Regions from separate parts of the Paenarthrobacter sp. CC6 genome, predicted to be linked through region 4. Evidence: riboswitches for the same ligand, from Rfam matches in the RefSeq annotation. Region 4 holds a riboswitch; each other region holds the start of a gene.
What was found. Region 4 has a riboswitch for cyclic di-AMP ahead of PV760_RS17815 (M23 family metallopeptidase). Riboswitches for the same ligand answer to the same signal wherever they lie in the genome.

Region 1 (5,229 bases), on a different contig from region 4:
GCCAGGGCGGGGTCGCGGTCGAAGGCGGCCTTGACGCCCAGGTTGGCCAGTGCCACGGCGTAGCGCAGGGTGACGTTGGTCAGTGCGTACGTGGAGGTGTTCGGAACGGCGCCAGGCATGTTGGCAACGCAGTAGAAGATCGAGTTGTGGACCTTGTACGTCGGTTCCTGGTGGGTGGTGGGGTGCGTGTCCTCGAAGCAGCCGCCCTGGTCCACAGCGATGTCCACCAGGACCGAGCCCGGCTTCATGCGGGAGACGAGTTCGTTGGTGACCAGCTTGGGAGCCTTGGCGCCCGGGATCAGGACGGAGCCGATCACGAGATCTGCGTCGATGACTGACTTCTCGATCTCGTAGGCGTTGGAGGCAACGGTCTTCAGGCGGCCCTGGTAGAGGGCGTCCAGTTCGCGCAGCCGGTTGATGTTGATGTCCATGATGGTGACATCAGCACCGAGGCCCAGCGCCATGGCAGCGGCGTTGGTTCCCGCAACGCCGGCGCCGAGGACAACAACCTTGGCCGGGCGGACGCCCGGTACGCCGCCCAGGAGGACACCCTTGCCGCCGGCCGGAGCCATCAGCGAGGAAGCGCCGACCACGACGGACAGGCGGCCCGCGACCTCGGACATGGGGGCAAGCAGCGGAAGCGTGCGGCCTTCCTGCACGGTTTCGTAGGCGATGGCCGTGACGCCGGAGTTGATGAGCTCGGCGGTGAGCTCGGGTTCTGCGGCGAGGTGCAGGTAGGTGAAGAGGATCAGGCCCTTGCGGAAGCGGTGGTACTCCGCGGCGATGGGTTCCTTGACCTTCATGACCATGTCCGCGCGGCCCCACACGTCATCGGCTTCGTTGACGATTTCGGCGCCGGCGATCGAGTATTCCTCGTCGGTGATGCCCGAGCCGAGGCCTGCGCCGCGCTCAACCAGAACGGTGTGTCCGTGGGTGCGGAACTCGTGGACGCCGGCGGCCGTGATGGCTACGCGGAACTCGTTGTTCTTGATTTCTTTGGGGACGCCGATGATCATTTGCTGGCTCCATCGTTAGCGGCCTGTTCGGCCGAATATTTGCTGCGGGCTGTGATTCCAGAATAAATCCGGCTGTGAGGCAGGCGACATGGATTCCCGATCGGCCCGGGAGCAAAACCCCGGAAATTCAAGGAACTCCTGCCGTCAAGCTCGACATTTGTCGAGCACCAAGGCGTCAGGTGTCGCCTGCTGTTGGTACGCTTTCCGGATGCAGCAAGACGTGGAACAGATCGTTGAACGCGTAGCACTGAAGCTCGGCCGCGGACTGTCCTTGGAGGACCTCGACGGCGTTCTTCTCGCCTACAGTTCCAACCAATCCCACGCAGACCGCGTCCGGGTGAATTTCCTGCTCAGCAAGCGCGTCCCCAGCGACGTCAGCGCCTGGCAGCTCTCGCACGGTATCTCCACCGCCGTGCGCCCCGTGGTGGTGCCCGCCAACGACGAACTCGGGATGCTCGGCCGCGTCTGTGTCCCCTTGTTGGTCCGCGGTTTCCGTGTGGGGTACTTGTGGGTGCAACAGGACCTTGAGGAGCAAAGCGCGACGGCGATCCTCGCCCAGTTGCCCGGCGTTCGGGACGAACTGGACCTGTTGGCGGGCTTGCTCCTGGACTCGAACACGGCCGAGTCCGAGTTCCGGCGCAGGCGTGAGCAGGAGTTCCTCTCGGCCTGTGGCGGCGAATCGAACGCCGTGGCGGCCGTTGCGGGGTGGAAGGAGATCCAAGGCCGCGGCCCGTGGCAACTGGTGACGATCCTTGACGCCGAAGGTGCCCGGTCCGACGTCGATCCCATCGCGGCAACCCTCACGCACCGCTCAGCCGCGCTGCAGTCCACTATCGGCGTGAACGCGGCTTTGTTCAGCGCGGGCACGGAAACCCACTCGGTGGTCCTGTTCCGGGAATCCGGAGGACGGGCAGACCACGCGCAGGTCCTGGTCCATTACCAGCTTGAGCTCGCCAAGCGTGCCGGCCGGACCGTGGACCGCGTCATCCTGGGGATCAGCGAACCCTTCCAGGTGATCAGGCAGCTCGCGGGGGCGTACCGGCAGTCCAAGGTTGCTGCGCAGGCGGCGGCCGTGGATGCGCAGCTCGGGGAACTGGTGGACAGCCGTTCCGTGGGCGTGTACCAGCTCTTTGACCGCCTGCTGGCACCGGGCGGCTGGGACGATACCGGCTCGGTGCATTTCCGGACGCTTGAGGACCAGGACAAAAACGGCGAGCTCCTGCCGGTCCTGGAGCTTCTCTACGACAACGACAGTGCCGTGCAGGATGTCGCGGCGAAACTTCACCTCCACAGGAGCAGCATCTACAACAGGCTCGGACGCATCCGCCAGCTCATCGGTGCTGATCCCTTGAACGGTGCCATCCGGCTTGAATTGCATGCTGCCTTGAAGGCGCGGCGCTGGGCCGGCAGGCCGCGGATCTGAGCCGGACCGCGGATCTAAGCACCGGCAAGACTCAGCGTAAGAAACAGATAAGGCAGGTACCCGCGCGGGTACCTGCCTTGTCTGATGCCAATGCGCTTGCCTGGCCGTTCACGGGGGAACGCGTCAGGAGCGCCTCAGCCGCTGGCAACTCCAGCGGCCCAAACGGTGCCGGAACGTTGCCGTGCGGCTGCTGCTGCAGTACCGCCCGTGCCAGCCGGCGTGCACGTTGGTGCGGGGCAACCGCGTGCTCACTGCAGTGCCTTCTGTGCGGCGTCAAGGAGCGATTCCAAGGTGGACGCCTGCGGCTGAGGCGACGTGCCTGCGGTGGGCTTGCCGGTGGGCCGGGGCTTTGCCGTTTGCGTTCCCGTCGGTGTTGGCGTCGGGGTCGGCGTGGGAGTGGTGGTCGGCGTCGGCGTCGTGGTGGGCGTCGGTGTTGCCGGCGGCGTCGTGATCGTGTCCGAGGGCACGTCGCCGGGCGCCGGCGCAGGTTGGGTCGGAGCCGGAGTGCCGGCTACGGGGGACGGCGCTGCGACTGCCGGGGCGGACGCAGAAGGGACCCAGACGGGGTCTGCCAGTGAGACGTGCGGTGAAGGAACCGACGACGGCGAAACCGCCGCAGGTGCCTCCGGTACCGTGGCCGGTTGGCCTGCTTCGGATGACGATTGACCCGACGACGACGGGGAGGACGCTGTGGTGTAGGAAGCCCGGGGCGCAGGGGCTGCCGAGCCCGGTTGGCGGTCCTCGCCACTCTGGCCGCCGCTGGCTTCCTGGGCCGGACTTTCCTGACCGAAGAACGGAAGCTCCAGTGCCTGCCCGACGGTTCCCGCAGTCAGTACCAGGCCCAGTGCTCCGGCAACCACTGCCATGCGCTGGCTCATGTGCTTCACCGACGCGGCTTTCCGCAGAACAGCTTGGGGTTCGCGGCCAAATGAGGAGGTGGTGCCGAGGGTTGATGCCGTCACCGGCGGAGGTGTCTTGCGGGATGCCGCCGGGGCCGGGGCAGCCGCTTCGGCTCCGGCTTCCCCGCGGGTGGCTGCCTTGCGTGCGGCAACCACGGGAATGGCTGACGTGGGAGGCCCTGGTGTGGTGGATGCCGGAGCTGCGGCCCGCGCGGCTTCGACTACCGGAATCGCTGCGGTTGCCGGCTCCGGGCCTGCGGTTGCCGGCTCCGGAAGCGCAGGGGCTGCCTTCGGCTCGGCAGGGGCGATCACAGCCCTTGCCGCACGCTCACGCTCAGCGGCCCGGGCCGCAGCCCGCGTGGTGGGCGCAGCCGTAGCGGGTGATGCCGGAGTGGGTGCCGTTACGGTGGGGATCGCCGTCGTGGCTGGTTCCGGGGATCCGCTGGGTTGGGCCCGACGGCGTCCGGTTGGCTTGGTGCGCTCGCGCTCGAGTTGCGCGCGGCGTGGGTTATCCATGGTTGGGGACATGGTTGTGCCTCTCAACGCCTGCGAGGTTAGCTGTCGGGTTCGGACGAGGCCGTCCGGCCGCGCGTGGCGGCTTCACCCCAAGGGCTTGCGGAGAAAACAAGCCCGGGAAACTGTGGGTCCCCCGTCTCTGCCGCGGGTCTGGCGGATCCTGGATTGCGGCAGAGCCCGGCGTCAATCCAGAAGCGGCCCAGCGGAGATCGGGTCGCCCTACGACCGTACAGGAGGCGGAAAGTAAAGTCACATTAATGTAACGGGCGGTAGTTCTGCCCCCGCGGGAGGGTGCTACCGCTTAGGCTTCGGGGCCGGTGCGGGGGCGGGGATTTCGTGTTCGATTTTCCGGACCTGGTGGGCTTGATGTGTGGCAGGGCGGAAGACTTCGTCTGCGATCCCCAGCATGCCGCCTGCTGCGGCCCGCCGGACGCCGCGCTTGTTCTCCCGCGCAATCCAGTACCAAAGCGCGCCCATGAGCGCGGGAACTCCGAGCACTGCTGCCAACACGGCCAAGATGTCCATCCGCCAACACTAGCCTTGGGCACGTACTGGCCGGTAGACATGAGCTATGGACCTACCAGTGATGCCGCCCGTTTCGCCCATGCTCGCCAAGTCCGTCCCGAACATCCCCGACGTTGGGCATTACGAGCCCAAATGGGACGGATTCCGGACCATCGTCTTCAAGGACGGGGACGACATCGTCCTGGGCAGCCGCAACGAGAAGCCCATGACCCGCTACTTCCCGGAGCTGGTGGAAGCGCTGAAGAAGAACCTTCCGGACAAGTGCGTTGTGGACGGCGAGATCATCCTGATCCAGGGCAACAGGCTTGAGTTCGAGGTGCTGCAGCAGCGAATCCATCCCGCGGACAGCCGGGTTCGGATGCTTGCGGAGAAGACGCCGGCGTCCCTGGTGGCGTTCGACCTGCTTGCCCTCGGCGACGAGGATCTGACCGGCCGGCCCTTCGCCGAGCGGCGCGCGGCCTTGGAGAAAGCCCTCGCCGACGCCCGGCCTCCTGTGTACGTAACGCCTGCGGTGACGGACCTGGGGCGCGCCAAGGAATGGTTCGTGCAGCTTGAGGGAGCAGGCCTCGACGGCGTGCTGTCGAAACCGCTCGACGGCACCTACCAGCCGAACAAGCGGGTGATGTTCAAGACGAAGCATGAGCGGACAGCCGATTGCGTGGTGGCCGGGTTCCGTTGGCACAAGACCGCGAAAGTTGTGGGGTCGATGCTCCTGGGGCTCTACGACGACTCCGGCCGGCTTCATCACGTCGGCGTCGTGGCGTCATTCCCCATGGCAAAGCGGGAGGCGTTGGTGGCGGAGCTTGAGCCCTATCAAGTGGAGCTCGGCGACCATCCGTGGGGCGAGTGG
Region 2 (5,229 bases), on a different contig from region 4:
CCATGCGTTGGGCCTGCTCAGCTGCTTCGAGCACAGCGACCCGCGCCTGCTCCGAGCCGTCCACGCCCACTGCAACCACGTTTTCCACGATGCGGGGGCCGGCCTTGGCGTGCTCGGCCTTGATGTGTTTGTCCTCGGTATTCTCGCCGAGGCGGTCAGCGCAATAGAGCGGGACAGTTACTGTGGGGCACTTGGCATGGGCGGGCAAGGCGCTGCTGACTGAACCCAGCAGACGACCTACGAAACCGCCGCGGCCACGGCTTCCGAAAACCAGCAGCGCTGCCTCTGCGGAAAGATCCAGCAGCACGCCTGCTGCGTCGCCGTTTTCGACGGAAGCATCAACGTCGATGGAGTATCGGGCGACCTTGTCCATGGCCTGCTTGACAATGGCTTCCGCGCCCTCGCGAATGACCGAATCGTCCACGGTGGCGTATCCGCCGTCGAGTCCTGAGGCGGCGAAAATAGGAACCGAGTACGCCGTGACGATGTGCAGCGGAAGCTGCCTGCGTTCGGCCTCACGTGCTGCCCACACCAGGGCGCACTGCCCGTGTTCCGAGCCGTCCACTCCCACGACGATGCCGCCCGGTGCCACTGTCAGGCCCTCGCCGTCCTGTGGCTCTTCACTGTGTCTGCCGTGCTGGTCCATTTGGGGCCCGCCTCTCCACCTACTGCTTGATGTTCCGGCCATTCTGCCAGAGGTTTTCCGCATCGGATTCCTCGAGGGCTCGATTGTCAATGGCCAGGGGCAGGGAAATCCGGAATTTCCCTGTCCAATGCCCACTATTCTCGGTCGGCAGGGCCGAATCAAGGTGGCTCGGCTGTATGTGTATAACGGTCGGGGCTCGGTTTCCGGACCCCGTTTTTGTGCTGCTGATGAACACACGGAACACGCTGTCAGGGAAGGCTATCCATGCGCGAAAAAGTTCGGTAGTGTTCGAGTCACCGAATGGCCGGCGAACGTGTCCTACAGCACACTCCGGCCATTTATTTGCGGCCGCTTGGGGAACTCGGACGCGATCCCACGCGATGCCGCAAGGCACACACGTCAAGGAGGAACCAAGCAGTGTCACACGCGCCTGATTCCGGCACGGAACGCACAACCACCGTGGTCATAGGAACCGGCTTGTCCGGCCTGGCAGTTGCCAGTGAACTCAGCCGCTACGGCGTGGGCTCCATAGTGGTGGATGGTTTCGGTGCCCTGTCAGCCACCGGCCCGGCGGTCCACACAGGCATGCTTCAACGCTGCGAGGTCACCGATCCCGCGTCCATCCAGGAACGCAACGAAATCCTCCGCCACTTACGCAATTACGCGGCCAGCCACCATCTGGACGTACGCAGCACCACCAGGGCCGTCCGCCTGGATTTCCTGGGCGCGGACCCAACCCAGCACATCGGGTACGGGCTCGCCGCAAGCATGACCCGGAGCGGTCTCCATGCCTCTGGCCCCCTCGAATCCGCCCCGCGCCAGTGGGCAGTCCACACCGCCAACGGGATTCTCCTGGCAGACCATATTGTGGTCACACGCTGCGCCCAGAGCCAGCTGCGCCGCATGCTGGCCGAACTTGGAATCGCCGTCGGGCAGAACCTGGTCTCCGCGATGCGGGCAGTGGGGATGCACCTGGTGGGCGTGGGCGAGCTCATTACGCCCAGCCCCAAGGAAGTCCTGCGGCAAGCCAAGGCAGTGGGCCAGGCAATCTCCACCAAAGTGGCGCTCCCGGGCGGCCCGGGCATCGCCATCGCCTAGCCGGCATCATTCACGGCAGCCGCAACACGAATTTTAAACGCCAAAGGCCGGTGTCCTCGAAGATGAGCTTCGGAGACACCGGCCTCTGCGTTGAAGCGTGAGGCTTATGCGCCAGCGCGTACGTACGTGATGGGACCAGTAGCGGTCAACCAGCTGATCGGGTGGATGCCCGTCTGGTTGCCGTTGATGCCACCGCTGATTGCCTGGCCGTTGCCGATGTAGATGGCGACGTGGCCGGACTGGACGATCATGTCGCCCGGCTGCGGGTCGCTGACAACCTTGCCGTAGTTCATGAACTGCATGGGAGCGAGGTCGCCAACCGGAATGCCGGCGGAACCGAGGGCCCGCTCAACCATGGCGGTGCAGTCCTGCATGATGCCGATCTGGGCGTAAGCCGAGGCAACCATGGCAGCGTTGACGCCACCGGCAGCGGGAGCAGCAGCTACAGGAGCAGCAGCAGGTGCAACAGCGGCCGGAGCTGCAACTGCAGCCTGGGCAGCTACGGGAGCCGCAGCTGCGGCAGCGGTAACGGCAGCCGGCTTGGCAGCGGGGGCTTCAACTACAGGAGCCGGCTTTTCGATGACCGGAGCTGCAACGGAAGCAACAGCCGGACGCTCGAAGTTGACGGTAGCCGTAGAAAGAGCGGTAACAACCTTGGTGGGGGCCTCGGAAGCGGTCTCGGCGACCGTGGCGGGGCTGGCATCGCGCTGGACCGGAGCCTCTGCAGCGTGTGCAGCGACAGAGCCGGTCAGAACGAGTCCGGAAGCTGCTGCGATAACAGCTGCCTGGCGGCCAGCGCCGGAAGCGTTGCTGGCAACTGCCTTGGAGATGGAGATGAACGGATTAGGACGTACGCTGTCCGCCTTACGACGGCCGCGAAGAATGCGTGAAGACATGAAAGAGCCTCTCCCGATGCCTGCGAGGTTAGCTGTCGGATTCGGATGGGAGTCACCCGGCCACTATCCCCCGCTGTTCAGCGGAAGCTTCGTGACTTCACCCCAAGGCACGCTCGAAAGCGGCCCAAAATGGGTTCCCCGTCTCTGCCGTAGGTTTGTCTGCGAACGGATTCCGGACTGCGGCAGAGCTAGGCAATCAGGCCGGAAGTGCCCGCTACGTGGAACAGGCACAGGTACTACCGTACGCGATGATCCCGTCGAAGTCACATTTAAGTAACGAGGACTGCGGCTTTGGCGTGTCGCGGTAACCGAACCGAGATATTCGCAGCTACGTAGAAAAGCCCGCTATTCCGCGGCTTCCGGGCGGTTTTCGTCATCCGAGCCGGCAAGTTTCCTGCGGGCTGTAACGGCAAGGAAGATCACGAGCGCAACCGCAACAACCGCAATGACAACAATGCTCCAGGGGAACGGCTGGGACGCATCTGCGGCGGGCGAACTGCTGGCTGTTCCCGGAGGCGCCGTACCCGCGGACGGCACCGTTCCCGAGGTGGCCGAAGCGGACGCCGAGGGGGCGGCCGAGCCGCTTGCCGCCGTCGTGCTTCCCGCTGTGGCCGTGAACTTGAAGGTGCCCTCGATGGGGTGCGAATCGGAGCTGACAACGCGCCACACCACCGTGTACTCCCCCGCCGGCGCGCCGGCCCGGAGCTTCTGCACGGCCTGGCTGTCGATGATCTCGACCGGCCCGTCTGCCCAGTTCTCGCCGCCGGAGGTTACGGAGACGCCCGATCCGATGGCCAGAGGCCGGTTGTTGAACGTAATGGAGACCGACGCCGGCACTTCAGCCACGGTTGCACCGTTCGCCGGCGCTGTGGATTCCGCGACGTCGTGCGCGGACGCCGGAGCCGCGGAAAACAGCAGGGCAGACGCGAAGGCAAGGGCGGCGACGACGGCGGCCAGAAGCGGGCGGATGGTACGCATGGGGCGGTTTCTCCTAGTGTTGGCTTCCTTACAGACTAGGGGAATGGTCCGAAGCTCCCACATTCAACGGCATAGGATTTGAGAGCACACTCCCCCCAATACCCGGAGACCTTCATGCTTAAACAAGGTTCTGCAGTGGACCGCTATTTCAAGATTTCCGAACGTGGCTCCACGTACTCAAGGGAAATCCGTGGCGGCTTCGCGACATTCTTCGCCATGAGCTACATCGTTGTGCTGAACCCGCTGATCCTCTCGGGGGCAGACTCCAGCGGAGCTTCCCTGGGCTTCACCGCGGTCGCAGCCACCACGGCGTTCGTCGCCGGCATCCTGACCATCCTCATGGGCGCCTGGGCCAAGCACCCCTTCGCTGTGGCTACCGGGCTGGGCGTGAATGCGTTCGTCGCGGTTACCGTGGCCTCGCACCCGCAGCTGACCTGGCCCGACATGATGGGCCTTGTTGTCCTCTCCGGTGTCACGATGCTCATCCTTGTGCTCACCGGCTTCCGCACCGCGGTTTTCAAGGCTGTGCCGGAGGCGTTGAAGACGGCGATCGTGGTGGGCATCGGCTTGTTCATTGCCCTGATCGGCCTGGTGAACGCCGGTTTCGTCCGGCGCATCCCGGACGCTGCGGGCACGACTGTTCCGCTGGGCCTCGGTGTTGACGGGAAGCTCATGGGCTGGCCCACTCTGGTGTTTGCCGTCGGTTTGATCCTGACCATCGCCCTGGTGGTCCGCAAGGTCCGAGGCGCCATCCTGATCGGCATCGTGGTCTCCACCGCTCTGGCTGCGATCCTCGAATTCACCCTCCACATCGGCCCCAGCTTCGATGGCAAGAACGTCAACCCCCGTGGCTGGTCCCTGGTGGCCCCCACTTTGTCGGAGTGGGGCGCTCCGGACCTCTCCCTGATCGGCAAGGCCAACCCCTTCGGGGCCTTCGAACACCTCGGCTTCATCGCCGCGGCGCTGCTGGCGTTCGTGATCCTGCTGAGCATCTTCTTCGACGCCATGGGCACCATGGTGGGCCTGGCCAATGAGGCCGGAACCGTGGACAAGGACGGCAACATCCCGAACGTGGACCGCGTGCTGCAGGTGGACGCCCTTGGTGCCATCGTCGGCGGCGGGGCCTCGGTTTCCTCCAACCAGATCTTCGTTGAATCCGGCGCGGGCATCGGCGAGGGTGCCCGCACCGGCCTGGCCTCGATCGTGACCGGCGTTCTCTTCCTCATTGCCATGTTCTTCACACCGCTGATCAACCTGGTGCCATTCGAAGCCGTGGCCCCCGCGCTGGTGGTTGTGGGCTTCATGATGGTGTCCCAGGTGGGGAAGATCGACTGGCAGGACTGGGGAGTCGGGATTCCCGCGTTCCTGACCATCGCCTTGATGCCGTTCACGTACTCCATCGCCAACGGCCTGGGTGCCGGGTTCATCTCGTTCGTGCTGATCCGCACCTTCCAGGGCCGCGCCCGCGAAGTCCACCCCTTGATGTGGGCTGTGGCCGCTGCGTTCCTGCTCTTCTTCGGCATCGGAACCGTTGAGGAACTCCTGGGCGTCAAGTAGGCATTCCGGTATTTCAGACACCCCGGACCCGGAACTGCTGGTATTGGCAGTCCG
Region 3 (5,229 bases), on a different contig from region 4:
GCCTGGACTTCGACGAGATCCTCCGCACGTCCCACGGCGTCCAAGCAGGCGATACTGTTCGCCGCTATGCTCCCGCGGGTTCCGACATGGAGGCGCTGACTGCCGAGCTCGGTGAAATGGAGCGGTCCCGGACGGACGGTGTGATCGCGCTGCCCGGCGCCGAAGCGCTCTTGGCTGGCCTGCCGGACGAGGCCATTGCGTTGGTTACCTCCGCAGACCGCATCCTGGCAGAAATCCGCATGCAGGCCGCCGGGCTCCCCATGCCGTCCACCACCGTCACCGCAGAGTCCGTCACCCGGGGCAAGCCGCATCCGGAGGGCTACCTCAAAGCGGCCGCGCTGCTGGGAGCCGAGCCGGCCGACGTCGTGGTTTTCGAAGACGCACCGGCAGGTATCGCGGCTGCGCGGGCCGCGGGGATGCGGACTGTTGTGGTGGGCGACGCCGGCAGCGGCCTTGAGCCTGGCATGTGGCGGATCCCGGACTACTCAGCCGTGACGGTCACCGTCGTGAAGGATGACGACGGCGGCCACCTCCTGACGCTGACCCTCTAGCTTTCAATTCGTACTGTTCCAGCCCGTTAACCGGGCGTAGGCTGTGCGCATGTCTGCGATGCCGGAGGCTTACGGTGCTGCATTGGAACGGGCCATGGTCCATGCCGGTGCTTGGCTCACGTCAGTGCCTACCCGCCCTGTCCGTCCTTCGTCCGACGCCGACCAGGTGGCTAAAAGCATCCTGCCGCGGCTGCCTGATGAGGCCACCGATGCCGCCGAGGTAGTGGATGAACTCGCCGCTTTGGCTGAGCCCGGCCTCATGGCCATCCAGTCCGGCCGGTTCTTCGGATGGGTCATGGGCGGGACCCTGCCCGCAGCCATGGCCGCCGATTGGCTCGTGTCGGCATGGGACCAGAACACCGGACTCCGCTTCGCCACACCGGCGGCGGCCGCCATCGAGGAATCCGCGGCTGCCTGGCTGCTGGACCTTCTCCACCTTCCGGCAACGTCCGACGTCGGATTCACTACCGGTGCCACCACCGCCAACTTCGTGGGCCTGGCAGCGGGACGACAGTTTTTGATGGATGAGGCAGGCTGGGACCTGGAATCGTTGGGACTCAACGGCGGGCCGCGCATCACCACTTTTGCCGGCAGGGAGCGCCACGCCGCCGTGGACCTGGCGCTGCGGTACCTGGGTTTGGGAGCATGCGTCCCTGTTGAAGCGGACCGGCAGGGAAGGATCATTCCCGAAGCTTTGGCTGCGGCCATGGATGAGCAGCCCGGACCGTCGCTGGTCTGCCTGCAGGCGGGCAACCTGCACTCCGGCGCTTTCGACCCGATGGAAGAAGCCATCGCGGTGGCCCACGACCGCGGAGCGTGGGTCCATGTTGATGGTGCTTTTGGTTTGTGGGCAGCCGTCAGCCCCACCCTGAGGCCGAGGCTGGCCGGCGTCGAGGAGGCAGATTCCTGGGCCACGGATGCCCACAAAACCCTGAACGTTCCCTATGACTGCGGATTGGCGATCGTTTCGCGGCCGGAATCCCTCCGCCGCGCGTTCAGTGTCCACACCAGCTACCTGATCGCCACGGAAACAGGCCTGGGGGATCCGTTGGAGAAGGTTCCTGAGATGTCCCGGCGTGCACGCGGCATCCCCGTGTGGGCTGCGTTGCGGCAGCTGGGCCGCTCCGGTGTGATCGCCATGGTGGAGAGGCTCGCAGCGAACGCACGGGCGTTGGCGGAAGGCCTGGCCGCTATCCCTGGGGTTGAGATCCTCAATGATGTGGTGTTCACCCAGGTCTCAGTGAGCTTCGGCAGCGATAACCGGACCCACAGGATCACGCAGCGGCTCATGTCCGAGGGGGCGGTGTGGATGTCCGGATCTTCCTGGCGCGGCCGGGAAATCCTCAGGATCTCGGTGAGCAACTGGACCACGAACGCCGGGGACGTTGCAGCGTCCATCGCAGCCGTCCGTGGCGCGGTTGAGGCGGAACCTGAAGAATAGACGCCCGTTACTGTGCCCTGGCCTGCGGCAGCTCAATGCTGTGGGGACGGTGGGCGGACTTCTTCCCGCGCAGGACGACGCGTAACCCTGCGGCCACCCGGGCGGCCGATCCCGTCAGAACCAGCGCGGTCAGGGCGCCCGGCAATAAACCGAGGGGATTGGACGTCAGCAGGACCACAACGACGAAGACCGCAGCCCACCCCAGGGCGCGAAGTACTCTGCCGGGAATACCGCTTCCCGTTTCCGCCACCGCACCGAGCTCCCTCCTAAGCTCACGGACGGGGACCCGTCCCCGGGCGAGGTCGCGCATCAACCGCGCCATACCGCGCAGATCGGCAAAGGCTGTCCGTACGACGTCGACGCTTGAGTTGGGATCGTCAGTCCAGTCCACGGGGACCTCGTGGACGCGCAAACCGCAGAGCTCGGCGTCGATCATGAGTTCAGTGTCAAAGAACCAGCGGTCGTCTTTGATGTAGGGGAGGAGCTTGCGTGCTGCGTCGGCCCGGATGGCTTTGAAAGCGCACTGGGCATCGGAGACGTGGGCGCCCATGAGGGTCCGCAGCAGGGCGTTGTAGCTGCGGGAAATGATCTGCCGCTGCGGGCTCAGGTTCGTGTGCGAGGCCGGTGACAGCCGGGTGCCGACAGCGACATCCGAGTGCCCGGAGAGCAGCGGGGCCAGCAAGGGTGCCAAGGCGGAAAGGTCGGCCGGCAGCTCGGCTTCCATGTAGGCCAGAATGGGCGACGGCGAGTTTTGCCAGACCTGGCGGAGCGCGTTCCCACGGCCTCTGTCCTGGAAACGGACGACGAGAAGTTCGGGCAGTTCCCGGGCCAGGCGCTCGGCTATCCGAAGCGTACCGTCCGTACTGGCGTTGTCGGCAACAGTGATCCGGAACGCGTGCGGCAGTGACTCCATGAGGTGGCCGTGCAACCGGCGGAGGTTCGCCTCGAGCCGCGCTTCCTCGTTGCAGACGGGCACGGTGAGGTCCAGGACAGGAACCCGGGCGGGGACGCCCGCGCCCGGGTCCTGCGGGTGGTGGACTACGGTCCCTGGATCCGTGATGGTCATGGATCCAGAATGAAGGATCAGATTATGAACGCTTTAGGCGGAAGCTGTGACACTACTGTGAGCCCCGGCAAGCACCTGTGAAAACGAAAGAAGCCGCCCCGGTTCCCGCCATCCGCTCCAGTAAGAACTGAGGCAAACGGCGGAAGCCGGGGCGGCAATCAAACAGCTTGGCTTAGTACCAGTTGTTGGCCAAGTGGAAGGCCAGGGCAGCTGACGGGGATCCGTAGCGTTCCTTGATGTAGTTCAGGCCCCACTTGATCTGGGTCTGGTAGTTGGTCTGCCAGTCAGCGCCGGCAGAAGCCATCTTGCCGGCCGGAAGGGACTGGACAATGCCGTAGGCGCCGCTGGAGGCGTTGGTGGCAGTGGTCTTCCAGTTGGATTCCTTCTCCCACAGCGTGTTCAGGGCAGTCATTTCGGCGGCGCTCCAGCCGTAGCTGCCAAGAATGCTGGCTGCGTAGGCCTTGGCAGCAGCGGGGTCATCCACAGCCTTGGGAGCAGCTGCGGCGGCTGCGGCTTCTGCGGCGGCGGCAGCAGCGGCGTCGGCTGCCTGCTTTGCGGCAGCGTCAGCGGCGGCCTTTTCGGCGGCAGCCTTTTCTGCGGCGGCCTGGTCGGCTGCTGCTTGCGCGGCGGCCGCCTGATCTGCAGCGGCTTTATCGGCGGCAGCCTTGTCAGCTGCGGCCTTTTCGGCGGCGGCTTTGTCAGCTGCGGCCTTGTCGGCGGCAGCCTTCTCAGCTGCGGCCTTCTTGGCTGCTGCGGCTTCCTCAGCGGCCTTGTTGTTGCTGGCCTCGGCGGCGGTCCGGGCTTCGGCCACGCGGCTTGCCTCAGGGAGAGTAAGAGCTGCGTTGGCGGCGGTTCCGAGCGATGCAACGCCCAGTGCAGCGGCGATAACGCCGGCTACTACGGACATGCGTGCACCGGACTTGCCGTCACGGGCTGCCTTCTTGAGGACTGACTGCGACTTGGTCGACGGGTTGTCGTTATGGTCGCGGTGACGCGCGGAAGGGCGCGTCTGATCGTTAAATTCAGACATGTGTGATTACCTCTCAGCGCCTGCGGAGTTAGCTGTCGGGTTCGGATGAGGTCATCCGGCCGCGCATCACGCTGCGGCTTCACCCCAAGGGCCGGCAATAAATGCCTGGGCCCGGAGACTCTGGGTCCCCCGTCTCTGCCTCGGAGAAAGTACGGACTCCGGGAAGTGGCAGAGCTCGGCGCATCCCGGATGTGGGCCAGTTGGGGCGACCCACCCTTTCGACGGTACAGGAGGTTTCTGCAGAAGTCACATTTAGGTAACAGAGATCACGACGACGGTGAGTCGCCTTGCCGGGATCGTTACAGTTGTCCGCCGCTCACGGTTGGAAGCCTCACGGCGAATTCAGTACGACCCGGACGGGAGGTCACTTCGACGCTTCCGCCATGCGCTTCAACTATGGATTCCACGATCGAAAGGCCCAGGCCTGACGTTCCTTCCGACCCCGACCGCGCTGCGTCGGCCCGGGCAAAGCGGGAGAAGATCCGGCCTTGGAAATCGTCCGGAATGCCGGGCCCGTTGTCCGTCACGGTCACCACTGCACTGCCGTCGGCCGAGAGCATCACGCCGGTGACAACCGTAGTTCCGGGATCTGTGTGCTTCCTGGCGTTCGAGAGCAGATTGGCCAGCACCTGGTGGAGCTGCGTGGCATCGCCGCGGACGGTGATGGGTTCATCAGGCAACGAGAGCTGCCAAATGTGGTCCGGGGCCATGACCTTCTCGTCGCTCACTGTCTCAACCACAAGCTGGGTCAGGTCCACATCGGTGACCTTGACCGGTTGGCCTTCATCCAGCCGTGCAAGCAACAGGAGGTCCTCCACCAGCGTGGTCATGCGCTCGGACTGGCTTTGGACCCTGGCCAGCGACTTCCTGCCGTCGTCCGTGAAGTTTTCGGTCATCCGCAGCAACTCGGTGTAGCCGCGGATGGCGGTTAGCGGGGTACGCAGTTCATGGGAGGCGTCCGCTACGAACTGCCGCACCTTGGTTTCGCTTTCCTGCCGGGCTTCCAGTGCGCTGGATACGTTGTTCAGCATCTGATTCAGGGCGTAGCCGACGCTCCCTACTTCAGTGCCGGGATGGGAAGCCGACGCCGGGACCCGCACCGCAAGTGCCACCTCGCCGGCGTCGAGAGGGAGGCGTGAAA
Region 4 (5,229 bases):
CTTGGGGTGGACGTGGTCTATGGTGTGGGCTGTTTTCCCGCAGTAGGCGCAACGGTGACCGTCGCGGCGAAGAACCCCGCGGCGACTCACGGCAGTGATCTTGTTGTACTTGGGGCGGATGTAGCGGTTAAGGAGGATCACGGAGGGGCGTCCGAGAATCTCCTGTGGCCCGACGACAGGCTCGTCGCCTTCGGCCACTACGCTTGCTTTCCCAGTGAGCACAAGGACCAGCGCCCGGCGGAATGTTATTACCGCCAGCGGTTCATATCCAGCATTCAGAACGAGTGTGCGCATGCACGTACCTCTTCACGGCCGCACCCGTCAGGGGCACGAGGGCCGGCTGCCCTCTGCATGTACGGGCTGTGGATCGACAACACAAGGGTAAGCACTTATATGCCGTATCAACGAATTTATTTGTCGTTTCGCTCACAGTGTCGGCAAAAGTTCACGCGTGATTAAAGCAAAACACCCCGCAGGCATCTGCCTGCGGGGTGTTCCGGGAGCTGATTGTCAGCCGTTGACGCGGATGAAGACCGGGCCGGAGCCGACGTTGACGCTGAACAGTGCCGTGGTGGATCCGTTCCATCCACCGTGGACTGCCATGCCGTTGCCGACGTACACAGCAATGTGTGCCTGTCCGGCCAAACCGCCGTTGGCGTAGTAGGCGAGGTCCCCGGGCTGCGCTTCTGCTGCACTCACGGTGCGGCCCAGCGAAAGGTAACCGGCGGGCCAGTCGTGGAAGTGGATTCCCACTGCTGCCAGGGAGTTGGTGACCAGCATGGTGCAGTCCTGCGTGACACCGAGCTGGGCGTACGCGGCGGCAGCAATTGCCGCGCCGAGTCCGCTGGACGCAGCCGGAGCAGCCGGTGCAGGGGTGGCAGTGCTGACGGCCACTGAGGCGTTCGTGGCCGGAGCCGCGGTGGCGGTGGACTTGGTCGATGCCTTGGCCTCAACCTTTGCCGGGGTCTCTTCAACCACGGGAGCCGGAGCTTCCACGGTGGTGACCACGGGACGCTCGTAAGAGATGGCAACCGTGGAGTCCGCAGCGATGGTGGCCTGGGCAACAGACTGGACATCGAGGGCGGAGGTCGACGTCGATTCGCGGTCGACATTCGTCTCAGCAGCATTGGCAGCGATACCGCTGGTCAGCACCAAGCCTGAAGCTGCGGCGATGACTGCTGCCTGGCGGCCGACGCCACCGGCGTTGACGGTGACGGCCTTTGCGATGACGGCAAGCGAGCTGGTCTTGGGGGCCTCAGCGCGGTGCCGTGCAACTTTGTGTGCACTGGTCATTGTTTTCTCTTTCGTATCCGCAGGCAGTTGGGGTACCTGTGGGTAGTGGGTCAGCTGGCAGGGGTACGTCAGCCGGCCCCGAATCGGGTTGTTTCTAGCGGAGGGTGAAGAACGAAGATGTGCCGGTGGAGGCCACGGAGTGCAGCAGGGTTCCCTGGCCCGGGTTCAAAGCACTGATCATCATGCCGTTGCCGACGTAGATGCCTACGTGCGCACCGCCGTTCTGCATGACCAGGTCACCGGGCTGGGGTGCGCTGGTGGGCTTCATGGCCGTCCAGGCGTTGACGCGGGGGATGCTGATGCCGGCCTGGGCGTAGACCCACTGGGTGAAGCCGGAGCAGTCCCAGCCGCTCGGAGTAGTGCCGCCCCATACGTAAGGCGAGCCGATTCCTGTGTAGGCAATCGCTGCGAGCCCGGATGCTGCCGCGCTGGAGGCGGACTCCTTGGCTTCGGAGGACTGGGCAGTGACTGCAGTGGCTTCATCCGCCGTGCGCTCTGTGACCAGGGCCGCACGCTGGACAACCTTGGGGGCTTCCTTGGTGGCCACGACGGGGCTCTCGAAGGAGACGGTGGCTGTTGGCTCTGCAGTGACCACTGCGGTGGCAGCCAGCTGCTGGGTGCTGGAGACTTCCGAGGTGGAGACGTCGGTGTCAGCGGCGTGAGCCGGCAACCCGACAGTAAGGACGAGGCCTGAGGCTGCTGCCAGCACGGCGGCCTGGCGGCCAACGGTACCGGCGTTCGAGGAAACAGCCTTCGAAAGAGTGTTCAACGGGTTCGAACGAACCGATTCAGCGCGATGGCGCGCAGGGGTAGTGCGTGATGACACGTAGGTAGCCTCTCCCAATGCCTGCGAGGTGAGCTGTCGGATTCGGATGGGAGTCATCCGGCCGCGCTGCTTCACTGGGAAACTTTGCGACTTAACCCCAAGGCCTTCATTCGAAGACCAGAAGTGGTTCCCCCGCCCCTGCCAGACGATTTTGCGAACGGACCTCGAGTGGTGGCAGAGCTAGGCAATCCACTCAAGTGCACCGGCCCCCTAAAAAGCCGATGCGCTCTGAAGGTTATAACAATTGAAAGCGAATGTCACATTCAGGTCACGAGGCCTGTCATCAATGCGAGAGAGCACCATCAACTGGCTTAGAGCCAGCCCATGGGGTCAACGACCTCGCCGTTGACCTGTACTTCGAAGTGGAGGTGGCAGCCGGTGGAGGCGCCTGTGGTGCCGCTCAGGGCTACGGTGTCCCCGCGGTTGACCGTCTGGCCCACCTGGACGTTGAAGGACGACAGGTGGTTGTACGTGGTCTCCAGGCCGTTGCCGTGATCCACAACCACGCGGTTGCCTCCGCCGTACTCGTGCCACCCGGCAAAAGTAACTTTGCCTGCTGCAGCTGCATGCACGGCAGTTCCGCATTGGGCCACGAAGTCCTGGCCGCGGTGGAAGTCGCCGGTGCCGCCCGTGAGGGGGCTGACGCGGTAACCGAAGGGGGAAGCGGTGGTGAGCGTGTCGAGGGGGCTGCCCAGGGTGCCCACGGAAGAAGCACGCTGGATGCTGCCGGCCGACTGGGCGCTGAGCAGTTGCTTCAGTTTTCCGTCAGGGTCCGCAGCGGTGGCTACAGCTGCGCGGCTGAAGTCGATTTTGGCTGATGCTGCCGCGGAAACCTCGGGCTGGCTTCCCACAGTGCCGCCAACGGCCAGGGCAGATTCGGACTGTCCCGATTCCGAGGTGGCCATGACGGGGCTGGTGGCCGGCAGGCCGACAGTCAGGGCAAGTCCGGTGGCGGCAAGCGCAACTCCGGCCTTCTGCCCGACGCCACTTGCTGCGGCGAAGTCGGCAACCTGGCGCAACGGGCTCTTACGGCGGCGCACCTGGCGTTCGGTGTCGCGGGGCCGGATCTCCGTTACGACGCGGGCTGGCCGCAGCTCAGTAGCGGGGCCGGACGCACGGCGGCGGCCCCTGACGTTCTGCGATGTCAAACTCTGTTCCTCTCTGAAAAGCCTGCGAAGTTAGCTGTCGGATTCGGGTCAGAGAGTTCAAAGACCCGGTCCGCACGAAGCGCTCACGGCACACAGGTATCCAAGGAGGGACTTGCATCAATGGGCACTTCTGCTGCGGACTTCACCCCAAGGCTGCTTCTTTAGACAGCCGCTTGTGGTTCCCCCGCCTCTGCCAGTGGTGATGGTTCACCCGATCCGCTGGCAGAGCTCGGCTCCGGATCAGGTAACGCTTTGGTATCAGCGCTAGTAGATAACTATAGGGGATTAAGGCCCTTGGTAATAAATTCGTTATCAACAGAAAGACGCCTGCGGCGGCGGGCCCTTATCATCAATTTCGAAAAACCGCAGGTCACACGCGCGCCAAAGCCCCTCAAAGTGAGGTTTGACACTGCCGGGAGGGTTGTCGGACCGGAAGGCTGTCAGTTGAGGGACACGAAGACGTGCGCTGCAACTTCAGGCGGGAGCTCCAAGGCTCCTTCGATGCCGGGCACCCGGACGGAGATGTACTCGCCCACGCGCTCGAGGGAGACCGGCGCCCCGGGCCGGATTCCGCCCTCATCCAACTGGGTGAGCAGTTCCGGCTCCACCTGGATGGGCTCGGCCAGCCGCGTGACGACCACCCGGGAGTCGGAGGCGTAGCCGTCCATGGCCTGCAGGAGGTTCACGTCGATCCGGGGGAACTGTGTTCCGGCCATGCCTCCCAGTGCTTCCAGTCCCGGAATCGGATTTCCGTAAGGTGACTCGGTGGGATGCTCAAGCAGTTCATAGAGCCGGCGCTCCACGCGCTCACTCATCACATGCTCCCAGCGGCAGGCTTCATCATGCACGTACGCCCAGTCGAGTCCGATGACATCGGCCAGGAGCCGCTCCGCCAGGCGGTGCTTCCGCATGACTTCGGTGGCCCGCTTGCGTCCGACTTCGGTCAGCTCCAGGTGGCGGTCGTTGGACACAATCACCAGGCCATCGCGCTCCATCCGGCCGATGGTCTGGGAGACCGTGGGGCCGGAGTGCCGCAGGCGTTCGGCTATGCGGGCCCTGAGAGCCACGATGTTTTCTTCTTCAAGCTCCAAAATGGTCCGAAGATACATCTCAGTGGTATCGATCAGATCCGTCATCCAGCTCAGCTCTCCTCGAACGCAGTTCTTGCGTAATCTCCACCGTACCGCGTCCCATACCGGGGTGGGCGGTGCCACCGCCACCCTTTGAACGCCAACCCCCAGCCTAGCTTATTTGGAATTACTCCGGATAATTCCGGACCCATTGCGGTCGCATCTTGTTCGTCCGCGTTCCACGTGGCGGACTATGACAGGGGCAGGTTCCTGCGCGCGGGCCATGTCAGGCAGAATTGGGGTGTCGAAGGGGCAGCTGACGCCACCTGCCACGACCCATCTTGAGCCGATACCCTTTGGAGCCACACGTGAGCGACAACAGCATCACCATACCCGCCGACCTCCTGCCGAAAGACGGACGCTTCGGCGCTGGACCGTCCAAGGTCCGCCCGGAACAGCTCGAGGCCCTGTCTGCCGCTGCCACCACCATCCTGGGCACCTCCCACCGGCAGGCTCCCGTCAAGAACCTGGTGGGTTCCGTCCGGGAGGGCCTGAGCCAGTTCTTCCGCGCCCCCGACGGCTACGAGGTTGTCCTCGGCGTCGGTGGTTCCACCGCGTTCTGGGACGTCGCCGCGTTCGGCCTGGTGGACAAGAAGGCCCAGCACCTCTCCTTCGGCGAGTTCGGTTCCAAGTTTGCCGCCGCCACCAACAAGGCACCTTTCCTGGATGCGTCCTCCATCATCAAATCCGAACCCGGCACCCGTCCTGCCGCTCAGGCAGAAGCCGGCGTTGACGTGTACGCGTGGCCGCAGAACGAAACCTCCACCGGCGTCGCGGCTCCCGTAAAGCGGGTCCAGGGAGCCGACGAAGGTTCGCTGGTCCTGGTGGACGC

Region 1: linked by a shared signal. The riboswitch ahead of PV760_RS20985 (hypothetical protein) and the one ahead of PV760_RS17815 (M23 family metallopeptidase) in region 4 are both predicted to bind cyclic di-AMP.
Region 2: linked by a shared signal. The riboswitch ahead of PV760_RS21190 (NlpC/P60 family protein) and the one ahead of PV760_RS17815 (M23 family metallopeptidase) in region 4 are both predicted to bind cyclic di-AMP.
Region 3: linked by a shared signal. The riboswitch ahead of PV760_RS12550 (aggregation-promoting factor C-terminal-like domain-containing protein) and the one ahead of PV760_RS17815 (M23 family metallopeptidase) in region 4 are both predicted to bind cyclic di-AMP.

The regions. Positions count from the first base shown of each region.
Region 1 is NZ_JARDAN010000034.1:23,856-29,084, reverse strand. Features, by position in the region: gene ald (alanine dehydrogenase) at 1-1,016, opposite strand, end outside; gene PV760_RS20990 (PucR family transcriptional regulator) at 1,225-2,439, shown strand; gene PV760_RS20985 (hypothetical protein) at 2,688-3,854, opposite strand; cyclic di-AMP (ydaO/yuaA leader) riboswitch at 3,870-4,020, opposite strand; gene PV760_RS20980 (hypothetical protein) at 4,149-4,379, opposite strand; gene PV760_RS20975 (ATP-dependent DNA ligase) at 4,426-5,229, shown strand, end outside.
Region 2 is NZ_JARDAN010000036.1:4,301-9,529, reverse strand. Features, by position in the region: gene PV760_RS21200 (universal stress protein) at 1-646, opposite strand, end outside; gene PV760_RS21195 (NAD(P)/FAD-dependent oxidoreductase) at 1,064-1,744, shown strand; gene PV760_RS21190 (NlpC/P60 family protein) at 1,849-2,640, opposite strand; cyclic di-AMP (ydaO/yuaA leader) riboswitch at 2,644-2,811, opposite strand; gene PV760_RS21185 (copper resistance CopC family protein) at 2,986-3,618, opposite strand; gene PV760_RS21180 (NCS2 family permease) at 3,733-5,175, shown strand.
Region 3 is NZ_JARDAN010000010.1:145,107-150,335, forward strand. Features, by position in the region: gene PV760_RS12535 (HAD-IA family hydrolase) at 1-551, shown strand, start outside; gene PV760_RS12540 (pyridoxal phosphate-dependent decarboxylase family protein) at 601-1,992, shown strand; gene PV760_RS12545 (glycosyltransferase) at 2,000-3,058, opposite strand; gene PV760_RS12550 (aggregation-promoting factor C-terminal-like domain-containing protein) at 3,231-4,088, opposite strand; cyclic di-AMP (ydaO/yuaA leader) riboswitch at 4,094-4,255, opposite strand; gene PV760_RS12555 (sensor histidine kinase) at 4,388-5,229, opposite strand, start outside.
Region 4 is NZ_JARDAN010000020.1:60,262-65,490, forward strand. Features, by position in the region: gene PV760_RS17800 (HNH endonuclease) at 1-294, opposite strand, end outside; gene PV760_RS17805 (NlpC/P60 family protein) at 511-1,293, opposite strand; gene PV760_RS17810 (C40 family peptidase) at 1,388-2,062, opposite strand; cyclic di-AMP (ydaO/yuaA leader) riboswitch at 2,124-2,285, opposite strand; gene PV760_RS17815 (M23 family metallopeptidase) at 2,431-3,267, opposite strand; cyclic di-AMP (ydaO/yuaA leader) riboswitch at 3,272-3,512, opposite strand; gene PV760_RS17820 (iron-dependent transcriptional repressor DtxR) at 3,708-4,403, opposite strand; gene serC (phosphoserine transaminase) at 4,706-5,229, shown strand, end outside.